2 linked regions of the Roseimicrobium gellanilyticum genome follow. The protein of the gene in region 1 interacts with the protein of each later gene in a pairwise test. Links are inferred from orthologs where the notes say so. Each region holds a gene or a part of one and is shown in the gene's direction. Other genes may lie near its edges.

Region 1 (15,946 bases):
TCGATCGGGTATCCAGGCTGGCGCGGCAGATCATCGAGGAAGATGGCGCCGATCTCGCCGTGATGGGCATGGCGACTGGAGATGAGCCCATGCCCCAATTCCAGTGCCTGCCACTGACGCGCCATACTTTTCACCTGATGTGTCCACAGGGACACCCGCTGGCCACGGCACGCCGCATCACGCTGGCCAACTTGGTGAGAGAGCCACTCGTGCTAGCACCCCAGGAGAGCAGTTCCCACCGACAGATCCGTCACGTGTTTGCCCAGGCAGGCCTTCTGGACCGGATGAATGTCATCATGACGGCCACGAATCGTGCGCTGCTCTTGAACTACGTAGCCATCGGCTTCGGCATCGCCATCGGAACAAGTGCCGCCAGTGTGAGGCCTCCGAAGCGCGGTCCGGGCGAATCTGAAATCGTCGTCCGCGAAATTTCCTCCCTGTTCGGTCACGAGGAGGTTTTCCTTGTGCAACGCAAGGGCCGCTTCGAACCCGAGCATGTGCGTGTCTTCCGTCAATTGGTGCAGCAGGCCTTCGGCGAGAAACAGGAAGAAGCTGTGGGTTGAGTGGCGCCCCTACCATTAGGTGCTCCCTAACAAGATGGCACCCTATTGCATGAAATATCGTGCGCGGAAGAAGACGGAGGTCTACAGATCCGTTCGATTTTGTCCCCTCGAGCCACCACGCATGAACCGACGTTCCTTCTTCCAAACCTCCGGCCTTGCCACTGTCTTCAGCCAACTTGCCAGCTCTGCGTCCGCGGATGCACCGCCCAAGCCTGTCCATGACGGCCCTGTGATCCGGATCGGCAACATCGGCTGCGGAGGACGCGGCACTTTCGTGACAGACATCATCGTGGAGAATGCTGGCTTCAAGGTCACCGCCGCCCATGATTACTTCGAAGAGAAGGTTCAGAAGTTTGGCGAGAAGTACGGGGTCGCTGCGGACCGGCAGTTCACCGGGTTGGACGGGTACAAGAAGATGCTGGAGCACGTGGACGCTGTGGCCATCCACAGCCCGCCGTACTTTCACGTGCAGCAGGCCATCGATGCTGTGGCCGCCGGAAAACACGTGCTCATCGCGAAGCCCATGGCAATCGATGCGGCTGGGTGCGAAACCATCCGTCAACTTGCCAGGGATGCTGCCGCGAAAGGTATCGTGGTGCTGGCGGATGTGCAGTCCCGCGGCAATGAGTTTTTCCAGGACGGTATCAAGCGCGTGCGAGAGGGAGCGATTGGCGACCTCATGTTTGGAGAGTGCCACTACGAGGCGGAATTGATTCCCCGCGACGATGATGACAGCACAGCGGAAGGCCGCTTGAAGAACTGGGTACGCCACCGTGCGCTGGGTGGAGACATCATCACCGAGCAGAACATCCATGCGCTGGACATCGTGAGCTGGGCCTTCGGCCGCCCCGTGCGCGCCAGTGGCAACTGCGGACGCGGAGCACGGCCAGACAAGCTGGGCGATGCGTCCGACCACTTCTCCCTGCTGTTCGAGTTTGAAAAAGGAGCGGTGACCTTCGCCTCGCGGCAGTTCAACGGCTGGGGCTCACCGTTCATGTGTTCCAACCGCTTCGTGGGAAACAAGGGCATTTTCACCAGTGACTTCGGCGGTCGCGTGATGATCCGGGGTGACAAGGAGAGCTTCTGGCGCGGAGGCGATACGAAGAACCTGTACCGCACCGGGTCGGAAAAGAATGTTGAGGACTTCCGTGCCGCCATCGCTGCAAAGAATCCGAATGGGAATCCCACCATTGAAGGGGCCGTGGAGTCCACGCTTCTGACCCTGTTCGGTGAATACGCAGCCAAGACACCGGGTGGAGCCACCTGGGAGGACTTCATCACCAAATCAAAACCTGTGCCCCCGGATCTCAGTGGATTGAAAGCGTGATTAAGAGTGCATCCCTACCGAGTACTACATTCCATGAAGCCGCTGCCAATCACCTGCCTCCTCATCCTCGCCGCCAGTTTGAGTATCACATCACCACAGCGAGCGGCCGACCCCACGCCGGCAGCCACGGGCATTCGCGCCGTGATCGACGACACCCAACCCGGATGGCGTGCGCTGACTGCGGAAGACTTCACGAAGGTCAACAGCGCCGACGACACCTGGAGCTGGAAGGACGGCGTGCTCCACTGCACCGGCAAACCGGTCAGCGTGATGCGCACCGTGAAACCTCTGACAAACTTCGAGCTCGTCGTGGAGTGGATGCATGAGAAGCCCGCCGGCAACTCGGGCGTGTTCCTCTGGGGTACACCAGAGTCGATTGAAAAGCTCACCGCTGCGGGCAAGCCGGGTCTGCCACAGGGGATTGAGGTTCAAATCCTCGATCATGGCTACACCGAACTCCAGGCCAAGGCAGGCCGGCCCACCGATTGGTTTGGAACGAACGGCGATGTCTTCCCAGTGGGAGTAAAGATGACCCCCTTCCCTCCTGTCTCACCGAATGGTCAGCGCAGCTTCCCCCGCAAACACCTCTGCAAGGGCCATGGTGAGTGGAACCAGTACTACATCCGCGCCGTCAACGGCGAAGTACGCCTCTGGGTGAATGGCGAGGAAGTCTCCGGTGGCACCGCGTGCGACCCGAAGACTGGCTACCTTTGTCTCGAGAGCGAGGGCTCTCCTATCCAGTTCCGCAAACTGCGGATTCGTGAGCTGCCCTAGAGGTCCGCACCGGTTGCGGTGCAACAGGCTGGGCATAAACTCCGCGAATGGAAATGGAGACGATTACATGGGGCGACTTTGCCAAAGTGGAACTGCGTGTTGGCAAGGTGGTGAGCGCCCGCCCATTCAGCGAAGCCAGGAAGCCGGCCTATGTCCTACAGGTGGACTTCGGACCGGAGTTGGGCATCAGGAAGTCCAGCGCCCAGATTACCCACCGCTACACTCTGGAGGACTTGGTGGGAAAGCTCGTGGTGGCAGTCGTGAACTTCCCGAAAAAGCAAATCGGCCCCATCCAATCCGAGTGCTTGATCACCGGATTTCACAACCAGGAGGGACACGTAGTCCTCTGCGTGCCGGACCGAGAGGTGCCCCTTGGGACTAAATTGCTCTGAATGAACAGCTTTTGTCGCAATGGGGAGCTAAATCTGAATTTTGCCTCACATATTTTCAGTCTGGAAGTTGGCAATGAATACAGAATTACTTATAATTCTATTCGAATGGGGCAAAATCCGTCTGGTATTTCTACACGTTTCGACAAGGCACGTCTGACTCAGGACCTGAATGCCTTGAAGGAGATCATCGAGGCAACTCCCGATTGCTTGGCGGGGACTGCCCGTGTGCATGCCTTTCAGCTTCTGGACACGGTCACCCAAACGTTGAAGAGGCACAACATGTATGCCGACGTCCGTTTGGAGCTCTCCATTGCCATTCGGTCCATTCCTCCGCGGATCGACGAACAGGAGGTGGGCAAAAGGGCTCGTAGCAATCCAGAAATCTATCATTCTCAAGCCCTTGAGAGTATTACGTTCCTGAAATCGATGCTCGAGGAGCGTCCTGTAGCCAAGGTGGTTTAGCGGTACGAAGAGCGAGTGCAAATCCATCTTGGTGGATCACAGACCAGTGGTCGGCGCAATTCTGGGCCAAGGTTAAAGCTGGCATACATGCGTATTTAAGCATATGAAGGCGTGCTCATGCCTGTCGTCGCAGAAGAAACAACTGGTCGCCTCCTCGCAGAACGCGCTGCGTCCATCCTCCTTCAGGACATCGTGCATCCCCCGACGTTGGAAGCCCTCTCCAGCCAGGTGGGCCTTACTTCATTCCAGCTCAGCCGCCTCTTTGGCGCGGTGATGGGAAGGACCATTCCCGGTCTGCTCCGCCAGCAACGCATGGAGCGGGCGGCATCCCTGCTTCTTGAGTCCAAGTCCAGTGTCGGCGAAATTGCCTCTACCGTAGGTTATCACAGCATGAGTGCCTTCTGCCGTGGTTTCGAACGCGAGATGAACATGACACCCAGCGAGTACCGGCAGAACAACCGCAAGGTGACGGAGAATTAGCAGAGAGAGGAAAGTACCCCTGCCCTACCCTCAGGCCACTCGCGGCCATCCGGGTGATCGTGCGCGATTCATTCATGGAACCATCATCTGTCAAAAGGGGGACACACACCATGAAGGAGCTGTTTCGTGAGAGGGATTTCACCCGAGTCGGGCTGTATCGAAATATGCTGGAAACGGAGGGCATACCTGCAGTTGTGCTCAATGAGAACGTGGAAACCATGACCACCATGGTACCCATTCCCGATTTTTTCCCCGCCCTGTGCGTGGTGAATGACGAGGACTACGAGCGCGCCGTGGAAGTACTGGAGCAGAACTCCGTGACGGATGCCCGCCTGGGCCAGCAACAAAGAGTGTGCCCTGCCTGCCAGGAGAGAAGCCCCGGCAACTTCGAGACATGCTGGTCCTGCGGCGCGGATCTGCTGCCGCCCGGCGAACGCTTGGTGTGATGGCGTGCCCCTGAACGCCGGAGCATTCTTTTTTGTGGTGGTGCATCGTCCCTCTTCGGAGGTATGTTCGCCATGTATTAACTCCGCAATTTCCCATGAAGGAACTGTTCCGCGAGAAAGACTACACTCGAGTGGGCTACTTTCAGACCATTCTGGAGGCCGAGGGTATCCCCACTTTTGTGCGCAACAAGGACACAACCACGTTCATGACAGAGATACCCATCCCGGAGTTCTATCCGGCGCTGTGCGTGATGAATGATGAGGACTATGAGCAGGCGGTGCAGATCATCCGGGACTGCGTGGTAAAGGACAGTGAGTCCAGCCAGATGGAAGTCCCATGTCCCAAATGCCAGGAGAACAACCCTGGCAACTTCGAGACCTGCTGGTCGTGCGGCTCCGATCTTGTGCCTGCCACGGCCTGAACCGCCCGGGGTTTACTCCTCGTCAAGGTAGCCTTTGAGGCGTTCCTTGAGATCGTTGCGCGCACGGAAGAGCAGGCTCTTCACGGCGGACAGGGACATGCCGAGGATCTCGCAGATCTCCTCATAGGGCATGTCGAGGTCACGACGCAAGGTGACGGCGAGACGCTGCTTCTCCGGCAGCGTCTGGATGGCGCGATCGATGGCCTCCTCCAGCTCACTCTGGGCCACGGTGGTGTCTGGATGGTGCCGGGGAGAGTCCGCATGCTCGCGGTGGCTGTCCTCCTGCTGCTCATCCATCGAGACCTCGCGCTTCCGGGAGCGGCGGCGCATCTCGTTGAACACAAGATTGCGCATGATGGTGAAAAGCCACGTGGTGAACTTCGCGCTCGGCTCGTAGCGCGGTGCGGAGCGCCATACGCGCACAAAGACCTGCTGGGCCACATCGTGGGCGTCATCCACATTGTTCAGCATGCGGGCAACGGTGCCGATGACAGCGCGCTGGTGAAGTTCCACCAGCTGCTCAAAGGCCTGCACGTCTCCTTGCTTCACCAGCAGCATGAGGCGGACATTCTCCTCATCAGGAGATGCTTCCGGGGCGCTGCTGTTGGCGGTGCTCGGCGTCCAGTCCGGCATGTTCCAGGCTAAAAAAGGTGGTGTGGCAGCGAACGTTACCGCGGACATGCCGGGTGTAAACCAACCTCGGACGGAAAGGTTGCGCATCTCATTCACGCCTAGAGCCAATGACCGGCCGGAGGCGCCATTTAGCGCACCCAGTCCACTTTTCCTACTCGCGGGTGTCGGCAGCAGGCCACCGAGATCCGTCAGCCTGGAAAATCCAGCCTTGTGAGCAAGCCCGGCGCAGGCATCTTGGTCATCCGACTCATGGCCACATCTCCCCCCCTCCAGACTGAACAATCCACCGGCTTCATCCGGGTACGGGGAGCCCGGCAGCACAACCTGCAGAATGTGGACGTCGACATCCCGCGAGGAAAGCTGGTGGTGCTCACGGGCGTCAGTGGCTCAGGAAAATCCTCCCTGGCATTCGACACGCTCTATGCGGAGGGGCAGCGGCGCTACGTGCAGAGTCTTTCGGCCTACGCCCGTCAGTTCCTGGACCAGCTCGACAAGCCAGATGTGGATTTCATCGATGGCCTGTCGCCCGCCGTGGCGATTGAGCAGCGCACCGTGGCGCACAATCCGCGCTCGACCATCGCCACAGTCACGGAAATCTACGACTACCTGCGTGTGCTCTATGCTGCGGCTGGCCAGCCGCATGATCCCGTCACGGGTGAGCCGCTGCGGAAGATGACGCCGGCAGAAATTGCCGATGAAATGCTGCAACTTCCCGAGGGCACACGCGCCATTGTACTGGCGCCGGTGGTGGCCCAGGAAAAGGGCGACTTCCGCGGGCTTTTCGAGAAGCTGCAACGGCAGGGATTTGTCCGTGTGCGGCTGGATGGCGTGATCCACGAGCTCGATGAGAAACTCAAGACCACTCGCACCGAGGCGCATGACATCGAGGTAGTGCTCGACCGTCTCGTGCTGCGTGAAGGCGTACGTGGTCGGCTCATGGAGGCACTCGAATCCGCCTTGAAGTGGAATCCGCGCGAGGTGCGGTTTCTTACCGGAGATGGCGATCCATCTGACCTTCGCGTCTTCACCACGGCGTATGCGAATCCCCAGACCGGCACGGTGCTGGAAGATTTCACGCCGAAGCATTTCTCCTTCAACACGCATCTCGGCGCCTGTCCCACCTGCGAAGGCGTGGGCACGGTGATGGCGGCAGATCCGAAGCTAATCGTTCCAGACGAGTCCAAGTCCATCAAGGATGGTGCCATCAAGACCTGGTGGAACAAGCAGCCCAAGCTCAAGGGCATGCTACAGCGCAGCATCGAGTCACTGGCGAAGTTTTATGAGGTCGATATCGACACGCCATTCCGTGCGCTGCCGCTGAAGTTCAAGGACGCACTCTTCCACGGCACGGGCAAGGTGGCGGTGCCCACAGGCTGGAAAATCGATGCCAACAAGAAGAGTGTAGCCAAGCCCTTTGAGGGGTTGCTGGATCAAGTGGAGCGCATGCACAACACCGTGAAAGGTGAGTCACTGCGCGCCCAGCTCACGAGATTGATGAATCCCCTGCCCTGCAAGACGTGCGGAGGGAAGAGACTGAAGCCCGAGGTGCTGGGCGTAACCCTGGAATCCACTGACAAGGTGAATGTCTATGAGTTCACCAGGATGGCAGTGCGGGATGTCATCCCGTGGATGCAGGGACTGGTGCTCACAGAGTTGCAAAAGAAGTACTGCACCGAGTTGCAGCGGGAGATTTTGAAGCGTCTTGCCTTCCTGGATGAGGTGGGGTTGGGATACCTCACGCTGGATCGCGAGAGCGGCACCCTCTCCGGTGGAGAGGCCCAGCGCATCCGCCTCGCCAGTCAGATAGGCGCAGGTCTTGCGGGTGTGCTCTATGTGCTGGATGAACCGAGCATCGGCCTGCACCCGGTGGACAATGAACGCCTGATCGGCACACTGAAGCGTTTGCGGGATCTCGGAAACTCCGTGCTCGTGGTGGAGCATGACGAGGACACGATTCGCGAAGCAGACTGGCTCATCGAACTCGGCCCGGGCGCTGGACCGCACGGCGGACGTATCGTGGCCCAAGGGCCGGCTACCGACCTGATGCAGCAGCGTGAGTCCCTCACGGGTTCGTGGCTGGATGGTCGCAGCGGCATCCCTGTACCAAAGGTCCGACGCAGTGCGGGTTTGATAGGAAATGGGACACCACAAGGCACCCATGGCGGCGACGACCTCACCCTCGAATCGGGGGAGTCCGCACCTGCAGCGAAACGCTCACGCTTCCAGCGCGCTGTGACCGTCTCCGGCAGTCCCCTCACCATTCACGGCGCCTCTGAGCACAACTTGCGCAATGTCACCGTCTCCTTCCCTGCAGGCTGCTTCATTTGCGTGACGGGTCCCTCTGGCAGCGGCAAGTCTTCGCTGGTGGATACTATCCTGCGCCGCGCACTTATGCGCCACTTCTATGGCGCCAAGGACGAGCCGGGGAAACATGAGCGTATCAGCGGCTTGGATTCCATCGACAAGGTGGTGGTGATTGATCAGGAGCCCATCGGTCGCAGCCCGCGCTCCAATCCCGCCACGTACGTGGGTGCCTTCACGCCCATCAGGGAATTGTTTGCGCAGCTCCCCGCTTCCAAGGTGCGTGGCTACCAGCCAAACCGTTTCAGCTTCAATGTCGCCGGTGGACGTTGCGAGAAGTGCGGCGGCGATGGCTTGCTGACGATCGACATGCATTTCCTCAGCGATGTGCAGGTGACCTGCGACCAGTGCCGAGGACGCCGCTACAACTTGGAGACACTTGAAGTTACATGGAAGGGGCGGAACATCTCTGATGTGCTCGACATGACGGTGGCGGAGGCGACGCGCTTCTTTGAGCGGCATCCGGCCATCTTTCCCAAGCTGCATGCGCTGGAGCAAGTGGGGCTTGGTTATGTGAAGCTCGGCCAAAGTGGTGCTGCACTCTCGGGAGGTGAAGCTCAGCGCGTGAAGCTCGCCGCGGAACTCGCGAAGAAGGCCACGGGCCACACCTTGTATCTGCTTGATGAGCCGACCACGGGTCTGCATTTCGCCGATATCCAAACGCTGCTCACCGTGCTCATGCGTCTGCGGGATGCCGGCAACACCCTGGTGGTGATCGAGCACAACCTCGATGTGATCAAATGTGCCGACTGGATCATCGATCTAGGTCCGACAGGTGGCAGTGGAGGCGGCGAAATCGTCGCTGTGGGAACGCCTGAGCAGGTTGCGGCGAATGAGCGCAGCGCGACCGGTCGCTTCCTGGCAAAAGTGCTAGGGTAGAGTTCTGGAAGTCGGGTCTCCTGACCGGACAGGGGATGGAAGGTTTCCCAACCCGCCAGCGAACCTGACACTTTCGCCCTCACGCTCCGCGATCAAATCGCGACATCTGCGTCGTATCTCATAGGAGATGCGTGACTATTTCTCCCAGTGTGTCTTGGTGTTGCTCTTGCTGTGTGCAGTTGGCTGCACTACCAGCCGGAGCAAACTTCCGCCGAACGCCGTTTCATCAGATCAGGGTGATGGGGCGCTGCAGCATCCCGCAGATTTTCCCCTCGAATCCAACCTCATGCTTAAGCTTGCCGATGTGGAACGCGTGGAGGCTACCTATGAACCGTCTCCCAGCCCGCAGGCACGCGTGACGATTTCCGGCACGCTCAATGATGGTGCGACGCGCATTCACGACATCCGGCAACAACGTGTCCCTGGCGGTGTGACACTGTCTGTCATTACAGCACGGCCGAAGGATGCGGTGGCTACGCTGGCGATCATTCCCTTCGAGCGCGTGGTGACCGTGGATCTGCAAGGACAACCGCCGGGAGTCTTTTCCATTTCGGCGAATGCTGTGAGCGCGACGGTGGTGGTACCGTGAAGGGTAGTAGGTGTGTTCCTCTGTATTGGACTCAACGCAGAGACACAGAAAGGCAGAACTTCAAAGACGGACACTGAGGACAGGGATCTGCCCTCAGGCTATCAACCCTCTTAGATCCCCTCCAGCACTCCAGTGCTGTCACCAATGCGCTCTGCCTTCACCCCCATACGGTCGAGCATGGCGAGATAGAGATTGGTCATCGGAGTCTTTTCGCCGAGCTGGATGTGGTGTCCGGGATTAAGCGTGCCATTGCCACGACCGGCGAGAATCACCGGCAGGCGATCATGGTCATGGGCATTGCCATCGCTGATGCCACCGCCGTACACAATCATGCTGCTGTCCAGAAGAGACTTGCCACCTTCCTGCGCCTCCTTCATGCGCTGCAGGAAGTAGGCAAACTGTGTCATATAGAACTGGTCGATTTTCGCGATCTTCGCCAGCTTCTCAGGATTGTTCTGATGGTGTGAGATGTTGTGATGCGAATCCGGTACGCCGATTTCCGGGAAGGAACGGTTGCTGCCATCATGCGCCAGCAGGAAGGTCGCCACGCGGGTGCTGTCCGTCTGGAAGGCGAGCAGCAGAAGGTCAAACATGAGGCGGATGTGTTCCTGAGCGGACTGCGGGATACCCGTGGGAACGTGCACCCCCGCAGGCATGTCGATCTTCATGCGCTCAGCCTTTTCAATGCGCGTCTCGATATCACGCACGGAAGCGAAGTATTCATCGAGCTTGCGGTTGTCCGAGTTGGAAATGCGGCGCTGCAGGCTCTTGGCATCGGCCATCACGAAATCGAGCACGCTCTTCTGGTAGCGGCGGCGCTTCTCTGCCTCTGCGGGAGAACCGGTGGCCGAGCCCATGCCGAACATGCGCTCAAACACAAGGCGCGGATCCATTTCCGGAGCCATGGGCATGGTCTCAGTCTTCCATGACAAGTTGAACTGATACGCACAGCTATAGCCAGAGTCGCAGCGACCGGAGGTGCGTTCACCGTCCGTGCTGAGCTCCATGGAAGCCAGGCGGGTCTTGTCCCCCAAGGCGGTGGCTGCGATCTGGTCCACGCTCTGGCCGATGCGGATGTCCGAGCCAGCCGTCTTCTTGGCCTGGCAGCCGGTCAGGAAGGTCGCGGTCGCGCGGGCGTGGTCCCCTGCCCCGTCGCCGTTGGATTCGGCCTTGTCGTGGGCGAGGTTGGAGAAAATATTGAATTCGCCCTTCAGGTTTGCGAGCGGCTGGAGTGTCGGAGAGAGCTCATAGCCAGCACCCGTGCCCTTGGGGACCCACTGGTGCATGTTCACCCCGTTCGGAATGTAGAGGAAAGCCATCCTCGTGGGAGTCGTCACGGCCTTTTCTGCGGCAAAGGCACGAAAGCCCACCGATTCCAGCATGGGCAGGGCCATGAAGGTACCGGCACTGCGCAGGAACGAGCGACGAGAAACGGAAGAGGATGATGACATGAGAACTGGGATGATTTTGGGGGTTATTTCATAAACGTCGCCAAACCATCTGGTCTATCGCTGGGCATCAAAGATACCTACGTGAGTGTGAGCAGCTTGCGTCGCCATGGAAAAGGAACCAGAAACTTTTCTTTCCGCAAGAATCATGCCGCTTTTTGGATGTACCATTTCGTTTGCAAAACGTCCCGGACAGAGTCCGTTCTTTGCCTCCTGAAACTGCCGGGTGGTCCGGCACAGATTACGAACCTATCCACAAATGATCCGCACTCTGCTTACCGCCGCCTGTTCCCTGGTGCTTGCCGCCGGTCTTCACGCTGAAGACGCGAAGGAAGTGACCCTGAAGCCTGACAACGCGAACCCGCTCGCTTATGACGCGGCTTCGAAGACCTTCACCGTCAAGGCAGGTCAGAAGGTAAAAATCACCCTCGAGAACAAGGCCACCATTCCCCAGCCGCACAACCTGCTCATCTGCAAGCCCGGCTCCCTGCAGAAGGTTGGCGCCGCTGCGAACGCAATGCTTACGGACCCGCAGGCCCTCGCGAAGGATTACATCCCCGAGTCCCCGGAAGTGCTTCACCACACCAAGCTGGTACAGCCCGGCCAGACGGCCGTGCTTGAGTTCACCGCTCCTGCGGAAGCTGGTGACTATGTGTATCTCTGCACCTTCCCCGGCCACTGGATGCTCATGAATGGCACCATGAAGGTGGAGAAATAAGTCCACGGACTTCCACTGATTGAATCTCCCGAGGAGATGGGCTCCCGCCATGTGCTGCCCATCTCCTTTCTTTTTTTGCAGAATCCTGATGCAGAAGAGGTGATTTTTCTGTGAGATCCTCGGCCCGGAGCGTTTTCTCACGGCAAACTTGTCTACGCATCCATTCCCTTTCTCATACATACATCCATCCCCATTCATGAAAGCACTCCTCATCGCCGCCTTCCTCGGTCTTGCCGCAGCCACCACCCTACGTGCGGAAGACGCCAAGCTCGTTGTGGGCCAGTTCACCTTCGCTCTGCCCGCTCCATGGAAGCAGGCTGAGAACACTGGCATGATGACCAAGGCCATCGTGAACTATCAAGTCGAGGGCGGCAGCAAGCTCGAAGCGAAGTACTATGACTTCGGCGGCCCCAGCGGTGGCGTTGAGGCAAACATCAAACGCTGGATCGGTCAGTTCGAAGGAACTCCTGAAGTGAAGCGTGAAGATCTGGAAAAGAATGGCACCAAGATCGCCCTGCTTACCGCCACCGGCACCTTCCTCGATGGTGCTCCGATGTCCCCCCAGAAGACTCCGCGCCCCGGCTACACCATGCTCGGCGCGGTGCTGGAAGGTTCGGACTCCTCCTGCTTCATCAAGCTCACCGGTCCCAAGGATGATGTGGCCAAGATGCAGGAGGCCTTCAAGAAGATGGCGCTCAGCCCCTTTGAAGCAAAATAAGCTGAGCCGCAGCAAGAACTCTGTCTGATATCACGAAGCGCGGGCTGTCACGGCCCGCGCTTTTTTTGGAGCGACACCAAGCCCTTCCACACCCTCTCTCATGGAGTCGGAATGAAAATGTGCCAAAATCCACCACCGGGCATCTCTCGAGGCGAGAGCTGGTGACATTTCCGTTTCATATCGGCCGCTGACGGGTCTCCTTTCACGTTGTCGTTTCCGCACTGACTGCGGTCACGCAAACACTTCCGCGACGTCCGTTTTTTCGAAGCATTCTACTGCGGTGGTTGCGAGACGTCTTTCATTCCGGAAGAATGCTGCTCGCTGTTGGCATCACTGAAACCGAAGCGCTCGCCTACCGCCACGACTGCTCTTCCTGTTTTTCTCCGTATACATGTCAGCCATCACATCTGGACGGCATCACTCACGTTGTGGGTCGGACATTGAGGTTTAGAAGGCAATTTAGCCCAGAGAGTGCCTCGATCGGATCATCGGCAAAGAGGCACCGTTTGTTTTTCATCTACACTGCAATCGTGTAGAGCAATAACATTGTCTCCATCCAGAGGTGTTCACGCGAACCAAAAGTCGGGACGGCATTGGGAGCCCGTTCGTGCAAATCTTCGCTGTCATGGGTGCGGCAGCGCTCCAAGGACGCTCAGGGGGTTTTTCTAGCGGCTTACATCCAATCGTTCGGGCTTGCCTCCGTTGGACGCTGGCAAGTGAACAACCAGTGACGATTACGTGATTTGCGGGTCCAGGAGTTGAACCCATAACTCACTGACCCCCATGACACTACATCGTTTTTTTGCAATCTCATTTATTACAGTATTCCAATCCGCCAGCTTCGCCCAACCGTATGTTTCCAACGGCTCTGGTCACTGGATCGATGACGCCGCTTCCATCTGGATTCCTACAGGCACCTCCCCCCTTACCGGTACCAATGGGAGCGACAGCGTGACTATTGGAGCTGGTCATACGATCACCTATAGTGGGAAGGGAACCGGTGTGGGCAATACCAATGCCTCCGGTGGCGCGACCACCGACTTCGGGGTGGACAATGGTAACACCATCACCGTCGACGGGGGCATCCTTGCCCACACCGTGGGCGGAGCCTGGGTACGTATCGGCAACCATGGTCAGGGTACGTTGGACATCAAGAGTGGCTTTGTCTATCTTCCAGCTGGCGAAATCCAAGTGGGGGCGAAGAACAATGCTCAGGGAACCATCCGCATCGGTGACGGTACGGGAGCCGCCGGTTCCGCAGTACTGAATCTCCGAGACCAGTTGAGCGGAGCGGCAAGCGGGCGGGCCACTTCTCTGAATTTGGGAACCCAGGACGGTACATGGTCACCCGGCAGTGCGGGATTCATCACCATCGAATCCGATGGTATTCTGGAAGGCGCCAACTCCCTCACCGTCTACAACGCCACGACCAATCAGTGGACGATCACCCAGAGCATCACCCGTATCGGCCGGTATGCCTCTCCGACCGAAAGTGTGTTTCTCATCAAGGCCGGCGGGCAGTTCAATGCCCGCGGAAACGTGGAGGTGGCCGCCAGCAACGCCAACAACGGAGTCACAACCAAGGGACTGCTGCACCTGGACGGTGTGGGGGCCAGGATGACCCAGTACTATGGTGAACTGAACATCGCCTACAACGGGGAAGGCCGCATGATCGTGGAGAACTCTGCTGAATACATTCACGTGACCAACGCAGTGGATCCTGTGAGTGGACTGACTCCTCCGAGGAACAACACCTTCATCGGCAGGGGTGCCAATGCCATTGGAACCTTGACCATCCGCACGGACGGCAAATTCATCCGCGATACCGGTGGCAACGTGGGCGATCTTTACATTGGCAACGACGGCAGAGGCACCGTGACCATCGAAAGTGGCGGCGAATTCATCAACCGCTCCACCAATTGGGATTGGATTGGCAACAATGCAGGAAGCAACGGTGCCGTCTATGTGAATCAAGGTGGCAAGTATTACACCACCGCCAACAGCTCGATGCAGGTGGGCGTGAATGCGGCAAACGCAACCAAAGGAGCAGCCACGGGCTTGATTCAAGTGGACGGCGGCGAGCTCGTCATGGCTGGCGGCACGCTGTATCTAGGGCAGAACGGGAACGGCACTTTCCGGCTCATCTCAGGCTACGCGGAAGTGGGAGCATTCAACCTCGCTCGTGGCGCTGGCACTGCCACCGTCGATATTCAAGGGGGGGAAATGCTCATCAAAGGCAACCTCTTCGCTGGTGGGGATACCGGAGCGGACTTCGGTACCAACACGTCTGCAGGCACCGCCACCATCACGCAGAGCGGCGGTAAGGTCACGGCGACCAACGCGATGTCCATCGGCTTGAATGCAGGCCACACCGCCACCTACACCTTGACCGGTGGAGAGCTCTACCACCTGAACAGTGACATGACGATCGGTGAAAAAGGCACGGGCAGCATGTACATCGGCTCGACTGCCAGGGTTTATGATCAATCGACGGATCCCCAAGCCTTCTTTTTCGTAGGGCGGCAGAACGACTCCAACGGCACCGTGATTGTCGATGGCTACCTTGAAAAGACCAGCGCCGCAGCTGGCATTCGCGTTGGCCATGGAAATGATAGCGCTGGCCAGGAAAACAATACCACGGGTCGTGGTTTGATCGGTGGCACCGGAACTATCAAAGCCGAGGGCGGCGTGTGGGTCGGCAACTATGGTACGATCACCGGAGGAACCATGTCGACCGTTGGCCAGTTGACCATCGAGGGCAATGTGAACCTCATCTCGACTTCCGGAGCCGCATCGCAAAGCACGCTCTTCGTCAACTTCGACAGCTCGACTGCACTCAAGGCGGACCGCCTTACGATCACCGGCGACCTCAATATCGACGGTGCTGTGATCAATGGCACGTGGGCGCAGGGCAGTGAGACGGGGCTAGGCAGCCGCTACTGGGTGGTCGTCAGTGAGAATGGCTTTGGGCTAAATGACTTCCTCAACATGGTCTACGAGTCCAACAACGATCTGGCTTCCCAGTACCTTCTCATGGGCGCCAACGGCTTCGTCACCATCGACGGCATGGAGTTTGCGATGTTCTATGGCGCAGACTTTGACACCGGCACTTTATTTGGTGGCAACGACCTCATGCTTTCCGCCATGGGTGCTGCGGTGCCGGAACCTTCGATGGCCATGCTTTCCCTTGTTGGACTAGCAAGCGCGATGCTGCGCCGTCGCAGAAAAGCGGTGCGGAAGTGATACCGTGCTCGTCAAAAAGCATGCTGAACTTTGGCTCGCAGCTGACATCATGCTGGCTGCGAGCAGGTGCGTGAGGCATTCAACGCATATCGATCTGGGGGTGGCAGGGGCGAGTCGCCGTTCTCGCAACTCCAATACTGCACGGTGGCCGGCCTTCCGCCTTGCGAGCAAACGTGGAACGATTAAAGCCTGGCGACTTCGTCGCAACAGGGCGTGCAGCAGGCTGCACTGAGGAAAGCAGCAGCAGTGCTGCGCACAGTCCAGGGCCTTCAGCATCTCTACCAAAACAACCGGCAGCTGCAGGAGCAGATTCGGGAAAGCGCTATCAGAAGCTCTGCGGTTGGATTTATCCAAAGTGCTCTAACAACCTGCCGATCCTTGCGGCGTGCACCGCCACCTCGCACCGCAAAGCTGAATGCACCTGAAGGTGTGTACAGCCGATGTGCTAAAAGCGAGTCTTTGCCCAAGAAAAACAAGTGCAGGGTCAAAGC
Region 2 (11,551 bases), on another replicon or contig:
CTGCGGCGCCCGTTTGCAGGAAACGACGGCGTGAAGAGGTGGAGGAGGCAGGACGAGTCATGGTTCGTAGAAATGCGAAACGTGAACCAGTGCATACGCCGGGTCCCCGCCCAACCTTCGCGGGACAGGCATAATTCAACCGGCTTGAGTGACAAAAGGCAGCGTCCTCTTTAGGACACGCCTAAGGTGGGATTTTTCTTTCCCCCTGCCATCCCCTGCCCGGTCCTGAGTCGACTCCTATTTGGCGGAAATCCTTCCCCTGGCAGACTGACATGCCAGACTCAAGACTCCCAATTCCCTCACCCTCACCTGATGAAGCGATTCTCCTGCGAATGTGGCAACGTGCTCTTTTTCGAAAACTCGCAGTGCCTGCAATGCGGCTCCGAGATGGGCTTCGACCCTGCCATGGGGACCATGGTGAAGCTCACCCCCGAGTCTGGCCTGAAGCGCTGCGACAACGGTCCCACCCACGGCGTGTGCAACTGGCTCCTGGCCAAAGACGACACGAACATCCTCTGCACCGCCTGCCGGCTGAACCGCACCATCCCGGACCTGAACCTGTATGGAAACCTCCCCCTCTGGGGTCGCATGGAATCTGCGAAGCGCCGCCTGCTGGCCACGCTGCTGGGCCTTGGCATCGAGGTGCACTGCCTGAATGAGGACCCCGTGGGAGGTCTCGCCTTCGACTTCATCCAGACCTTGTCGAACCCTCCGGTCACCACTGGCTACGCGGTTGGCGTGATCACGGTGAACCTCCAGGAAGCGGACGACGCAGTGCGCGAGCAGACCCGCCAGCAGCTTGGCGAGAGCAGCCGCACCCTGCTGGGCCACTTCCGTCATGAGACGGGCCACTACTTCTGGGAGCGTTGGTTTGGCACCCTGGCGCTGGATCACCCCCTGCGGGTGGCCTTTACCGGGCTCTTCGGTGATGCCGGGCTGGACTACGCCACCTCCCTCAATCGGCACTATTCCCAGGGACCACCGCTCGGCTGGGAGCAGTCCTACATCAGTGCGTACGCCACCATGCACCCGTGGGAGGACTGGGCGGAGACCTGGTCCCACTACCTGCAGATCCTGGATGGTCTGGAGACTTGCGAAGCCTTCGGCCTGCAACTCGGTGCCGGCTCCCTGGAAGTGACGCCTTTCCCGAAGGAATCAGCCACATTGCCAGAGAATCTGCCACAGGAGCCCGCGGAGGATCAGAAGTTTCTCACCTGGCTGCATCGCTGGGTGCGCCGCGCCCCCATGTTCAATGAAATTTCCGCCAGCCTCGGGCAACCCGCGCTGTATCCCTTCGTGCTGAGCCTGCCTGCGGTGAGGAAACTCCGCTTCGTGCACTACGTGGCGAGTGAAGGGCGTCCCAAGCCACAGCCAGCCGCGGTGGCTGCGAATCCCGTCCCTGTAGAATCGACGCCACCCGCACCCGCGCCGCTTGCAACTCCCGAGGCGAAAGAGCAAGTTGCCGCATGAGTTGGTTTCCCAAGTCGAAGGATCACCTTCCGCTGACATGGTGGAAGGGGCATGCCATCTACCTGGCGGCCTACATCGCGATTGGCGGTGTGGTCAGCATGGTGGTCACGGCCATCCTCATGGCAGCCGCAGGGGGCTCGATCATTGGGATGCTCCAGTTTTCCTATGCCGGACTCGTGGGCGGCCTGCGTCTCTGGACGCCGCTGACTTACGTTCTCGTCAATCCTCCGGACCTCTTCTTCCTGCTCTCCGCCTTCTTCTTCTGGCGTTTCGGCGAGGATGTGGAGAAGTTTTTCGGACGCCGAATTTTCGTGCAGCTTTTCCTGGCCCTCGTGCTGGTCACGCCAGTCGTCCTGACCATCTTTGGCCTGCTCGGTGCGGCGACGTGGTCCGTGTGGGGCGTTACCGGGGTGTTCTTCGGTGTTTTCCTGGCCTTTGTCACTCTGTACCCGCGTGCGCAGATATCGCTCATCCTCTTCACCCTGCCGGCGTGGGTCTTGGCCACCGCGATTGTGGGCGTGAATGCCCTCATCTACCTGGCGGGGCATGCCTGGGCTCAGCTCATCATGCTCGCCAGTCAGGTGCTGACGGCGTACGGCTTCGTGCGTTATCAGCAGGGTCGCTGGACGATGCCCTCCTTCTCCAGCCTGCTGAAGTCCAAGAAAACCGAGCAGCCCGCGGACATCACCCTCCTTCCATCGTATCGCGAGAAGAAGAAAAAGGGCGAGCCGACGGCGACCGACGCGGAGAAGGTCGACGCCATCCTGGAAAAGATCAGCCAGAAGGGCATGCAGAGCCTCACCGCTGCAGAACGCAAACTGCTGGAGAAGGCCAGCGAGCGACTGAAGAAAGGCTGAAGACAACCTGTCCGAGACGCTTGCACCCGCCCCCGCAGGCGTAAGATATCTTTGTGTCCGTTTTCTCCCTCAATTCCGAATACCACCCGCGCGGCGACCAGGCGCAGGCCATTGCCAAGCTGGTAAAGTCCGTGGAAGCGGGCAACCGCCACCAGACCCTGCTGGGCGTCACGGGCTCGGGGAAGACCTTCACCATGGCGAACATCATCGCCCAGATTGGCAAGCCCGCGCTCATCATGAGCCACAACAAGACGCTCGCCGCGCAGCTCTACTCCGAATTCAAAAACTTTTTCCCGGACAACGCAGTCGAGTACTTCGTGAGTTACTTCGACTACTACCAGCCGGAGGCCTACATCCCGCGCTCGGACACCTACATTGAGAAGGACTCGAGCATCAATGATGAAATCGAGCGCCTGCGCCTCTCCACCATGGGCGCGTTGCTCACGCGGAAGGATGTGGTCGTGGTCGCCAGCGTGTCCTGCATCTACGGCTTGGGCTCGCCGGAGGACTATGAGGGCATGATGCTTCCCGTGCATCGCGGTGAAACGATGACCCGCGAGACCATGCTCTCGAAGCTGGTGGACATGCTGTATGAGCGCAATGACATCGCCTTCACCCGCGGCAAGTTCCGCGCTCGTGGCGATGTGGTGGAGGTCTTCCCCGCGTACCTCGACAATGAAGCCATCCGCGTGGAGTTCTTCGGCGACGAGATCGATCGCATCAGCGTCTTCGACCCGCTTACCGGCAGTGCCACCACCCAGCTCCAGAGCTACACCTTCAATCCCGCGAAGCAGTTCGTCACGCCCGCGGACAAGCTGCGCGTCGCCATCAAGGCCATCCGCGCGGAGTTGGATGCGCGCGTTGCGGAGTTCGAGTCGCAGGGCAAGCTGCTGGAGGCGCAGCGCATCCGCATGCGCACCGAGTATGACATCGAAATGATGCAGGAGATGGGCTTCTGCCAGGGCATTGAGAACTACAGCCGCCACCTCTCCGGTCGCGCACCGGGCAGCACCCCGGGCACGCTGTTGGATTTCTTCCCGGACGACTTCCTCTACTTCGCGGATGAAAGCCACGCCACCATCCCGCAGATCGGTGGCATGTATGAGGGCGACCGCTCGCGCAAGACCGTTCTCGTGGAGCACGGCTTCCGCCTGCCCAGCGCATTGGACAACCGCCCGCTGAAGTTCAACGAATTCATGGCCACGATCAAACAGGCCGTGTACGTGAGCGCCACGCCTGCCCAGTTCGAGGTGGACAACAGCGTCGTGGGAAACAAGAGCTACGTGCCACACAAGCGCGAGCGCATCGGCGAGGCGGAGACTGTACCTGCGCTGCTGCCTGGTGGTATCAATGGAGGCGGCAAGTCCAATCTCCAGTCCCAGCTCACGAGCTCGCGTTCCATCGTACGCATTTCCGGAAGCAGCGAGCCGGTGGAGAAGTTCGATGTCACCACGAAGGGCAAGCACCTCATTGTGGAGCAGATCATCCGCCCTACCGGCCTCTTGGATCCCGTCGTGACGATGAAGCCGCTCAAGGGACAAATCGACGAGACCATCGAACTCTGCCGCCAGCGCATTGAAAAGGGCGAGCGCGTGCTCGTGACCACACTCACCAAACGCACCGCGGAAGATCTCACCGACTACCTGCGCAATCTCAACCTCAAGGTGCGCTACCTGCACAGTGAGATCGACGCCATCGAGCGCGTGGAGATTCTGCGCTCGCTGCGTGCCGGTGAGTTCGACATCCTTGTGGGCATCAACCTCCTCCGTGAAGGCCTCGACCTTCCCGAGGTGAGCCTTGTATGCATCCTCGATGCGGACAAGGAAGGCTTCCTGCGCAGTGAAACGTCCCTGCTGCAGACGGCGGGTCGCGCCGCGCGCCACGTGAATGGCGAAGTCGTCCTCTTTGCCGATCAAATCACTGGCAGCATCCAGGCCCTGCTGAACATCAGCGCCTACCGCCGCGATCGTCAGATGGATCACAACGAAGCCCACGGCATCACTCCGCAGACCGTGAAGCGTGCCGTGCAGGAGAGCCTGCATGGCTGGCAGGCCGGCAAGCAGCTTGAAGAAAGCATGGTGAAGGACGAAGCCGGTGGCTACGCCGTCACCGAAGTCCTCCGCGAACTCGAAACCGAAATGGCCGAGGCCGCCAGCAACCTCGAGTACGAAAAGGCCGCCTTGCTCCGCGACCAGATTCGCGAGCTGAAAAAACAAGCTGGCATCAGCGATGCCATGACGCAGCTCCCACAGCGGAAGGTGAAGTACGGTGGAAAGAAACGGGCGAAGAAGGGGTAGTCAGGAATCCATGAGCGACCGCGATCTCAGTACCGTTGTGCCCCGGCTGTATCTGGCGCTTCCCAATAGTGTGCCCGCAGATTTCACCCTTACTGGTGACGATTCACCGGTGGAATCAAAGCTCGCAGGTGACCTTGTCGTCCTTTACGGCTTCGACAAGGGGACGCACTTTCGGTTGGCAAACGGAGGAGATCTCAAGGAACTCGCAACCACGCCTGCTGAATTGCATGAGAAAGCGGTGGAGAACCTAAACAGCCTTCCCCTGCACCTTGAGTTTCATCAAGGTGACGACTACCACATGGTTACCGCAGGTGGTGATCATGAGGCCACACTGGTGTTTCACTCTGCTGTCCTGGAATTCCTCGCGGATCAAGTGCCAGGGAAGCTCGTGGTCGCCATACCCGCCCGCGACCTGTTTCTGGTGGCGAGCAGTGCTGATCCCCGGCACCTCGCAGCATTGCAGCGAAAGGTGAATGAACTCATTGAGACGGCTGAGAAGCCCCTTTCGGGGTTGCTCTATACACGGGATGTCATTTCGGGTGAATGGTCCGTACTCTCTCGTTGAGTTGCCAGTGCAAGCGCATCGTTTTTCCCCTCTCCAATCAACAACATGCGTCGCCTCCTCCGAGCCATCGCCCTCCTCTTTTTGAGCGCCTTGGTTCTCTGGCTAGCATGTCTGAGCTTCGTCATTTGGAACTTCGGCCAAACCGACCACGCCACGCAGGCTGACTGTATCATCGTCCTGGGCGCCAGCGTCCAAGGCTCCCAACCTTCTCCTGTCTTCGAACAACGCCTCCGGCATGGTATTGACCTCTACCAACGCAAACTCGCTCCACGCCTCCTCTTCACTGGTGGCTTTGGGGATGGGAAAAGCCATTCCGAAGCCGGCGTCGGTTCCGCCTATGCGCAGCAACACGGCGTGCCAGCCACCGCGGTGCTGCTGGAAGAGAAATCCCGCACCACGAAACAGAACCTGGAAGAAGCCCTCAAGCTCATGAAGGCCCACGGCCTGCAATCCGCCGTCATCGTGAGTGACCCACTGCACCTGAAGCGAGCGATGATGATGGCAGAAGATCTCGGCATTCAGGCGCACTCATCGCCCACATCCACCTCCATGTACCGTTCCTTCGGTTCCCAGGCGAAGTTCCTGCTGCGCGAGGTGTACTTCATGCATCACTACATGATATTCGGAGAATAGCTAACCTCAGTCGTCTCGTGATTCGATCATCACGTACAGCAAGAAGCTCACCTTAGGTGCACCACCTTGCGCGAAGCGCTTTGGAGTGCGTGTGCGAAGCACCGCTTCGCGCGAAAGTCCGGGAGATCGCACAGCAGAAGGACGAACCCCCAAGGAGCGGCGTGCTTTAGCCGCCGTGGGAGCGTGAAAGGCATGGCCGGTGCCTCGCTACGCACTCTCACATGACAAGCATCCTATGGCTGATGAAGGGGTGGCCATGATCATGCAGCGCTCCATGCGGGGCCACCATTCCACGGCGGCTAAAGCACGCCGCTCCTTGGGGTCGCATCCTCGTCTGCGGTGGCAAGGCCATGGTGGGTCATGCACCAACATTTCACGCCGAGCACTTCGCACAACCTCATCGAGCAAGATCTCCCTCCGCCTCGCGTAAACATTCCAGCTTCCCAACGGGCAGGTCGGAATGATGCGGCATGATGAAAAGAGAACACTGCGGCGGCATCATCGGTCCTGTCCGTGATCCCTTGCACGCATTATCCCCAAGCCATGAATTGCCTTCGCTTTCGAATCCCTCGTTTCCTGCCTGTCAGCGTCCTGCTGCTGGTGTCCTTTGCCATAAACGTTCACTCTGCCGATCTCACCCTGCTCTCCGAAGGCAAATCCACCTACCAAATTGTCACTCCCGACACGCCCCCTACTCCGGAACTCGCGTCCTGCCTCGAACAAACAGCACGGCTCCTGCAAGCTGCCTTCAAAGCAAACGGCGCAGACGTCGCCATCATCTCCGAAAGCAAACGCGTCCCATCCCAGCCAGCCCTCTTGCTTGGTAACACCGCCTTCGCCAAGCAGAACAGCGTCGATGTCACCACACTCACCGACTGGAGTTACATCCATAAAGCGGTCGGGAAGGACATCATCATCGCGGGACATGATCACGCCTCGTCAGTGAAGCCGGATGCGGGCAACGCACGCCGACGCGAGTGGGACCGCACGGGCACAGCGAAAGCAGCTGCAGACTTCGCCCGCACCTACATGGGCGTGCGTTTCCTCTTCCCGGATCTCCCGGGTTACACGCAAGTGAGTGCGCACTCGAAGAATGATCTGCTCGCCTCCCCCTCCATTGAGTTCCTCTCGATGAAGGCCATCACCGTTCCCGATACTCTGAACACGCACAAGGCGCCTTTGCTCCGCATCAACAGCAGCCATCCCGCCGGTGGCAGCTTCTACGACTTGGCTCACAATCGCTTCCCCCGCGTGAATGCCCTTTATGGCAGCCACACCTGGGATCGCGCCGTGCCGGCAGAGAAATACATGGATGCCCATCCCGAGTATTTTGCCCTCATTAATGGAGAGCGCATGAAGGACAAGGCACGCCCGCAGTACTGCCTCTCCAATCCTGATGTGCAGGAACTCATCTATCAGGATCTCGTGAATCAGGTGGAGGCGGGCTATGACTACGTGGATCTCGGTCAGCCAGATGGCTATCGTGAATGCCAGTGTGAAGCCTGCGCGAAGCTCTGGGATACAGGCGGTGACTGGAGTGAGAAGATCTGGATCCTCAATCGCCGCACCGCCGAGCGCCTGCTGAAGTCCCACCCCAAGGCGCGCGTGACCATGATGTCCTACATCCTCACGGCCACGCCACCGAAGACCTTCAAAGCGTTTCCCGCGAACACCTCCGTCATGCTCACGGGCACCAATGAGGAGGACATCGCCCCATGGCGAAGCTATGAGATACCCGGTGGCTTCACCGGTTACGTGTACAACTGGTGCCCCAATCTCGGCAGCCGCTACACACCCATGCGCACCCCGCAGTATGTGGAGGCCCAGGTGAAGCGTCTCGCCGCCGGCCGCATCCAGGCCTTGTATCGCGACGGACCAGGCCAGCTCTTCGGGCTGGAGGGTCCGGTGTATTACACCATGGGGCGCATGTTCGATGACCCGGACCACAATGCGGCGAAGGATCTCATTCCTGAGTTCTGCGATGCCGCTTTCGGCAAGGCCTCGCCAATCATGCGCACGTTCTACGACCAGCTCTATGACGCGATCATGCTGTACTCCGACCACCTCGGCACACGCAATAATCTCTGGACCTACCAGCCGCTGGAAGGCCGGAAACGCAAGACGGTGCGTGATCCCTTTCAGCTCCTCGCCTTCCTGTACCATCCCGAACTGCTCGCCTCGCTCGAGGCCAATCTGATTCAGGCCGAGAAGCTGGCGGACAATGCGAAAATAAAAGCACGACTCTCACTGGTGCGCACCGAGTTCGACTACATCCGCCACCTCGCGCGCGTCATCCACTTGTATCAAGCCTTCACGGTGCAGCCGGATGAAGCCTCACGAGATCGACTTTTGAATGCCATCGATGCCCGCAATGCTTTCATCGAAGCGCTCTACCCGAAGAAAGGTGAGAAGCGCGCTGAGGTCCGATGGGAGCAAGTGTTCTTCCCTTTCCCCGGTCACGATGCCAACCACCTCCGTCTCGCACATGACGGCTACCAGGAACCCTTCGCCAACACCTGTCTGAACTGGGATACCAAGGCCATGCGCCGGGCCCCGTTGCCAGGGAAGAAACGCATCTCCGTCGCTGCCACCTCTACACCCGCAACTTTGGATGGCCCTGAATGGAAGCATGTCGCCACGCAAACACTCACGGTCGCACCTCCCTTCAATCAAGCTCCACGGAATACCACTCTCCAGATGCTGCATGACAAGACGAATCTTTATGTGCGCATGACCTGCGAACTCCCGCCCGATGGCAAGACGACCTTCAGCCCGCAACGACGGGACCTCGACCTGAGCAATCAAGAATCGGTCGAGGTGTATCTATCTCCCGCAGCGGAACGCGAGATCTCCTATCGCTTCATGGCTGGTGCCCATGCCAAGACCGGTTGGGACGCTGCAGCTGGCTTCATCACCGATGTCATGGATCCACGCCATGGTCGAGATGACGCGACCTGGAATGGCGAGTGGACTCACCAGCCCGAAGTAGATGTCTCAAAGAAACAGTGGCGCACCCTCATCACCATCCCCTTCAAGACCCTCGGTGTCGCCGGTCCCACTCCGGGCACCACCTGGCGCGCCAACTTCGCCCGCAATCACCAACTCGTCCGCAGCATGATGGACCGTGCCATCTGGTCATCCGCGATCGGGAACACGAACATGAATGACCGGAGCATCTTCGGGGAGATCGTCTTTGAGTGAGAGTCTCCCAATGAGACCCAGCCTCACTCAAGGATCGGGGGCTTTCCTGTCCCCGTGGATGTGGTTACATCCCACCATTTTCGAACGTCCGTCGCGTGTGAGCGGCACTAGCCTAGTGCCGTCATATGCAGCGTGACCACGCTTGGAGCTCGGAAGATCCGCAAAGCTTCGAACAGAGTGGCTCCGCACCCATTTCGCTCACCGCCGGCACTAAGGCTAGTGCCGCTCCCTGCGAGTCGCGCTTCATCACATGGACGCGCTGCCTCGACAACTCCGTTCACGCATCGAATGGGGCAAGAATGCCCACACTCCTTGCGGGCGCACATCACGCACGGCAGACTCGCTTCTTACTCGCCGTCTTCATCCTCATCCCCCTGCCTCGTCTGCTGTGCGGAGGTCCAGCCTTCTTCTTTCCACTCCTGCACGAGGCGCTTGAGCTTGCGCTGGGCACCAAGCTTGGAAGCCGCGGAGAGACGGTCGGTGAAGAGAATGCCATTGAGGTGATCGATCTCATGCTGGAACGCACGACCCAGCAGGCCATCTGCCTCCATGGTCACGGTCTCGCCTTCGAGGGTCTGGTAGGTCACCGTCACCACGCCGGCGCGGCGCACGTCATAACGCAGATGCGGAATGCTCAGGCAGCCTTCCTGACCGGTGGCCTTGGTGTTATCGAGCACCAGCTTGGGATTGAGAAAGATAATCGGCTGGGTTTCCGCGAGCGTCTTGTCCACGCCATTCACACGCAGCACGGTCACAGACTCATCGTTCGCCGGCACTTCGATGATCGCCATCTGGATGGGCACGGCCACCTGCGGCGCCGCGAGACCCACCCCACGTGCGTCATGCATCGTCTCCATCATGTCGGCGGCGAGTTTGCGGATCTCATCTGTCACCTGCGTGACAGGCTGGCACTTCACACGCAGGACAGGATTTCCGTAGAGGACGATGGGCAGGATCATGAGTAGGGCAATCAACTAAGCACAAACCACCTTATCTCAAAAGAGATAATGAGGTGCGAACCTGCGGGAAGTCAGTTCGGATTCGCACCCTCCACGGCGCGCTGCAGGAGCGTGGTTACGTCTTTCACCAGCCCCGCTGCCACCAGGGCATCAAGCGTGGAGACATACATCCCATGCGGCGCCTCACGATCGACGGATACCTTCAGCTTCACGTCAGGATCCGTCATCTTCAGCTCCTTGAGCGCGGATACCAGATCCTGTTCCGCCACCTCCTGACCGCCCAGGAAGATTTTCCTCTCCTTGGTCACGGTGAGGGACGTCTGCGTGTTCTGCGTGGCGACCGTCTTTCCCAGGTTCTCCGCCGTGGGGAGTTTCACGGGCATCTGCGTCTCACGACTGCGGAAGGTCGTGGTGGCGACGATGAAAAGCAGCACGATCACAAGAATGTCCACCATCGCCACGATGGGAATCACGGGCGAAGGACGGCGGCGGCGGCGGAGATTCACGGGCGGAGGTCAGTTCTCAGTTCGCTGGGCTCAGATCATGACTAGCGCGACATCGCACGCTTCACTTCGAAGTGACGGTGGAAGTCATGAATCGCGTGGCGCAGGATGAGTTCCATGCGTACGGAGATGGCATCCAGCTTGCGGCTGAAGTAGCCATGCGCAATCACGGTGGGAATCGCCACCAGCAGACCCGCGATGGTGCTGTGGAGCGCTTCCGCGATGCCCTTGGCCACCATGGCATTGTCACCCTCCGTACCCTGCCCGCCGAACGAGCCGAACACCGTCACAAGACCCACCACCGCGCCGAGCAAACCAAGCAGCGGTGACACGGTCACGATGACTTCAAGGATCGGAATGCCTTCCTCCAGACGGTGCATGATGCCACGCGCGGCGGTCTCACACGCTTCGTTGTTCTCCTCGCGCGTTTCATGCTTGCCGGAGATGGCGATGATGCCGAGCTGCGCAGCCACGCTGCCGTCCTCCTCCAGCATGTCCTGCAGAGGGGAGATGTCCCCGGTGGAGGCGTAGTTTTCGATCTTCTTGATCTCCTCCACGATCTTCGGCGGGAAGAGCATGCCATCCCGGAGCTGCAGCGCCTTGATGATGATGATGGTCACACTGGCAAGCGAGCAGAGACCGATGAGGATCATCACCTCGCCGCCTCCACGTACGAAGTTCCACACGGTGTCTATACCGCTGCTGACGGAGGCGAGAAGTTCAAGATCGGGCATGATTCAGATCGGTCGAGGCGGGTCGGACAGTTATGGATGAATGACAATGTTGTAGGTCATCTCCAGGCGCTCCTTGTCGAGCATGGGCACGAGGTCGGCAGGCAGCGGAGGAATCTCCGCTTTCAGAATGGCTTCAATGGTGAAATCTTCAAAGAGCGGGCTGGCCTTTTCCTCCAGGATTTTCAGGTCCTCGATCTTGCCCTTCTTGTTCACGTAGAAGCGCAGGCTCATATGACCGGGCTCCACGGCATCCATGCGCTGGATGCGGTACTGGTGCCATTTCTTCTCAATCGCACTGGTGACGATGCGCTTGTAGCGACCCGCAGGTGTGG

What was found.
Region 2: the proteins of uvrA (region 1) and DES53_RS22325 interact in binary tests that used the Escherichia coli proteins (3 or more experiments, as listed by UniProt). The link is inferred for Roseimicrobium gellanilyticum from one-to-one orthologs.

What each region holds. Positions count from the first base shown.
Region 1 is NZ_QNRR01000002.1:764,383-780,328, reverse strand. The notes cover bases 5,380-8,939. They hold uvrA (excinuclease ABC subunit UvrA), read left to right. Parts: upstream 5,380-5,748; coding sequence 5,749-8,739; downstream 8,740-8,939. Other genes in these bases: DES53_RS08450 (RNA polymerase sigma factor), read right to left, coding at 5,380-5,547. In the rest of the region: DES53_RS08490 (LysR family transcriptional regulator), read left to right, coding at 1-563; DES53_RS08485 (Gfo/Idh/MocA family protein), read left to right, coding at 685-1,890; DES53_RS08480 (3-keto-disaccharide hydrolase), read left to right, coding at 1,924-2,664; DES53_RS08475 (tRNA-binding protein), read left to right, coding at 2,718-3,056; DES53_RS08470 (hypothetical protein), read left to right, coding at 3,057-3,518; DES53_RS08465 (helix-turn-helix transcriptional regulator), read left to right, coding at 3,636-3,998; DES53_RS08460 (putative signal transducing protein), read left to right, coding at 4,109-4,444; DES53_RS08455 (putative signal transducing protein), read left to right, coding at 4,540-4,866; more of DES53_RS08450, read right to left, coding at 4,879-5,379; DES53_RS08440 (hypothetical protein), read left to right, coding at 9,026-9,328; DES53_RS08435 (DUF1552 domain-containing protein), read right to left, coding at 9,439-10,779; DES53_RS08430 (plastocyanin/azurin family copper-binding protein), read left to right, coding at 11,036-11,494; DES53_RS08425 (hypothetical protein), read left to right, coding at 11,691-12,212; DES53_RS08420 (beta strand repeat-containing protein), read left to right, coding at 12,996-15,455. UniProt on the Escherichia coli protein: The UvrABC repair system catalyzes the recognition and processing of DNA lesions. UvrA is an ATPase and a DNA-binding protein. A damage recognition complex composed of 2 UvrA and 2 UvrB subunits scans DNA for abnormalities.
Region 2 is NZ_QNRR01000009.1:78,819-90,369, forward strand. The notes cover bases 2,057-5,002. They hold DES53_RS22325 (excinuclease ABC subunit UvrB), read left to right. Parts: upstream 2,057-2,380; coding sequence 2,381-4,624; downstream 4,625-5,002. Other genes in these bases: DES53_RS22320 (rhomboid family intramembrane serine protease), read left to right, coding at 2,057-2,327; DES53_RS22330 (DUF1444 family protein), read left to right, coding at 4,635-5,002. Also shown: DES53_RS22310 (Gfo/Idh/MocA family protein), read right to left, coding at 1-61; DES53_RS22315 (zinc-binding metallopeptidase family protein), read left to right, coding at 313-1,470; more of DES53_RS22320, read left to right, coding at 1,467-2,056; more of DES53_RS22330, read left to right, coding at 5,003-5,189; DES53_RS22335 (YdcF family protein), read left to right, coding at 5,235-5,822; DES53_RS22340 (DUF4838 domain-containing protein), read left to right, coding at 6,366-9,023; def (peptide deformylase), read right to left, coding at 9,371-9,982; DES53_RS22350 (ExbD/TolR family protein), read right to left, coding at 10,054-10,488; DES53_RS22355 (MotA/TolQ/ExbB proton channel family protein), read right to left, coding at 10,530-11,219; DES53_RS22360 (energy transducer TonB), read right to left, coding at 11,250-11,551. UniProt on the Escherichia coli protein: The UvrABC repair system catalyzes the recognition and processing of DNA lesions. A damage recognition complex composed of 2 UvrA and 2 UvrB subunits scans DNA for abnormalities.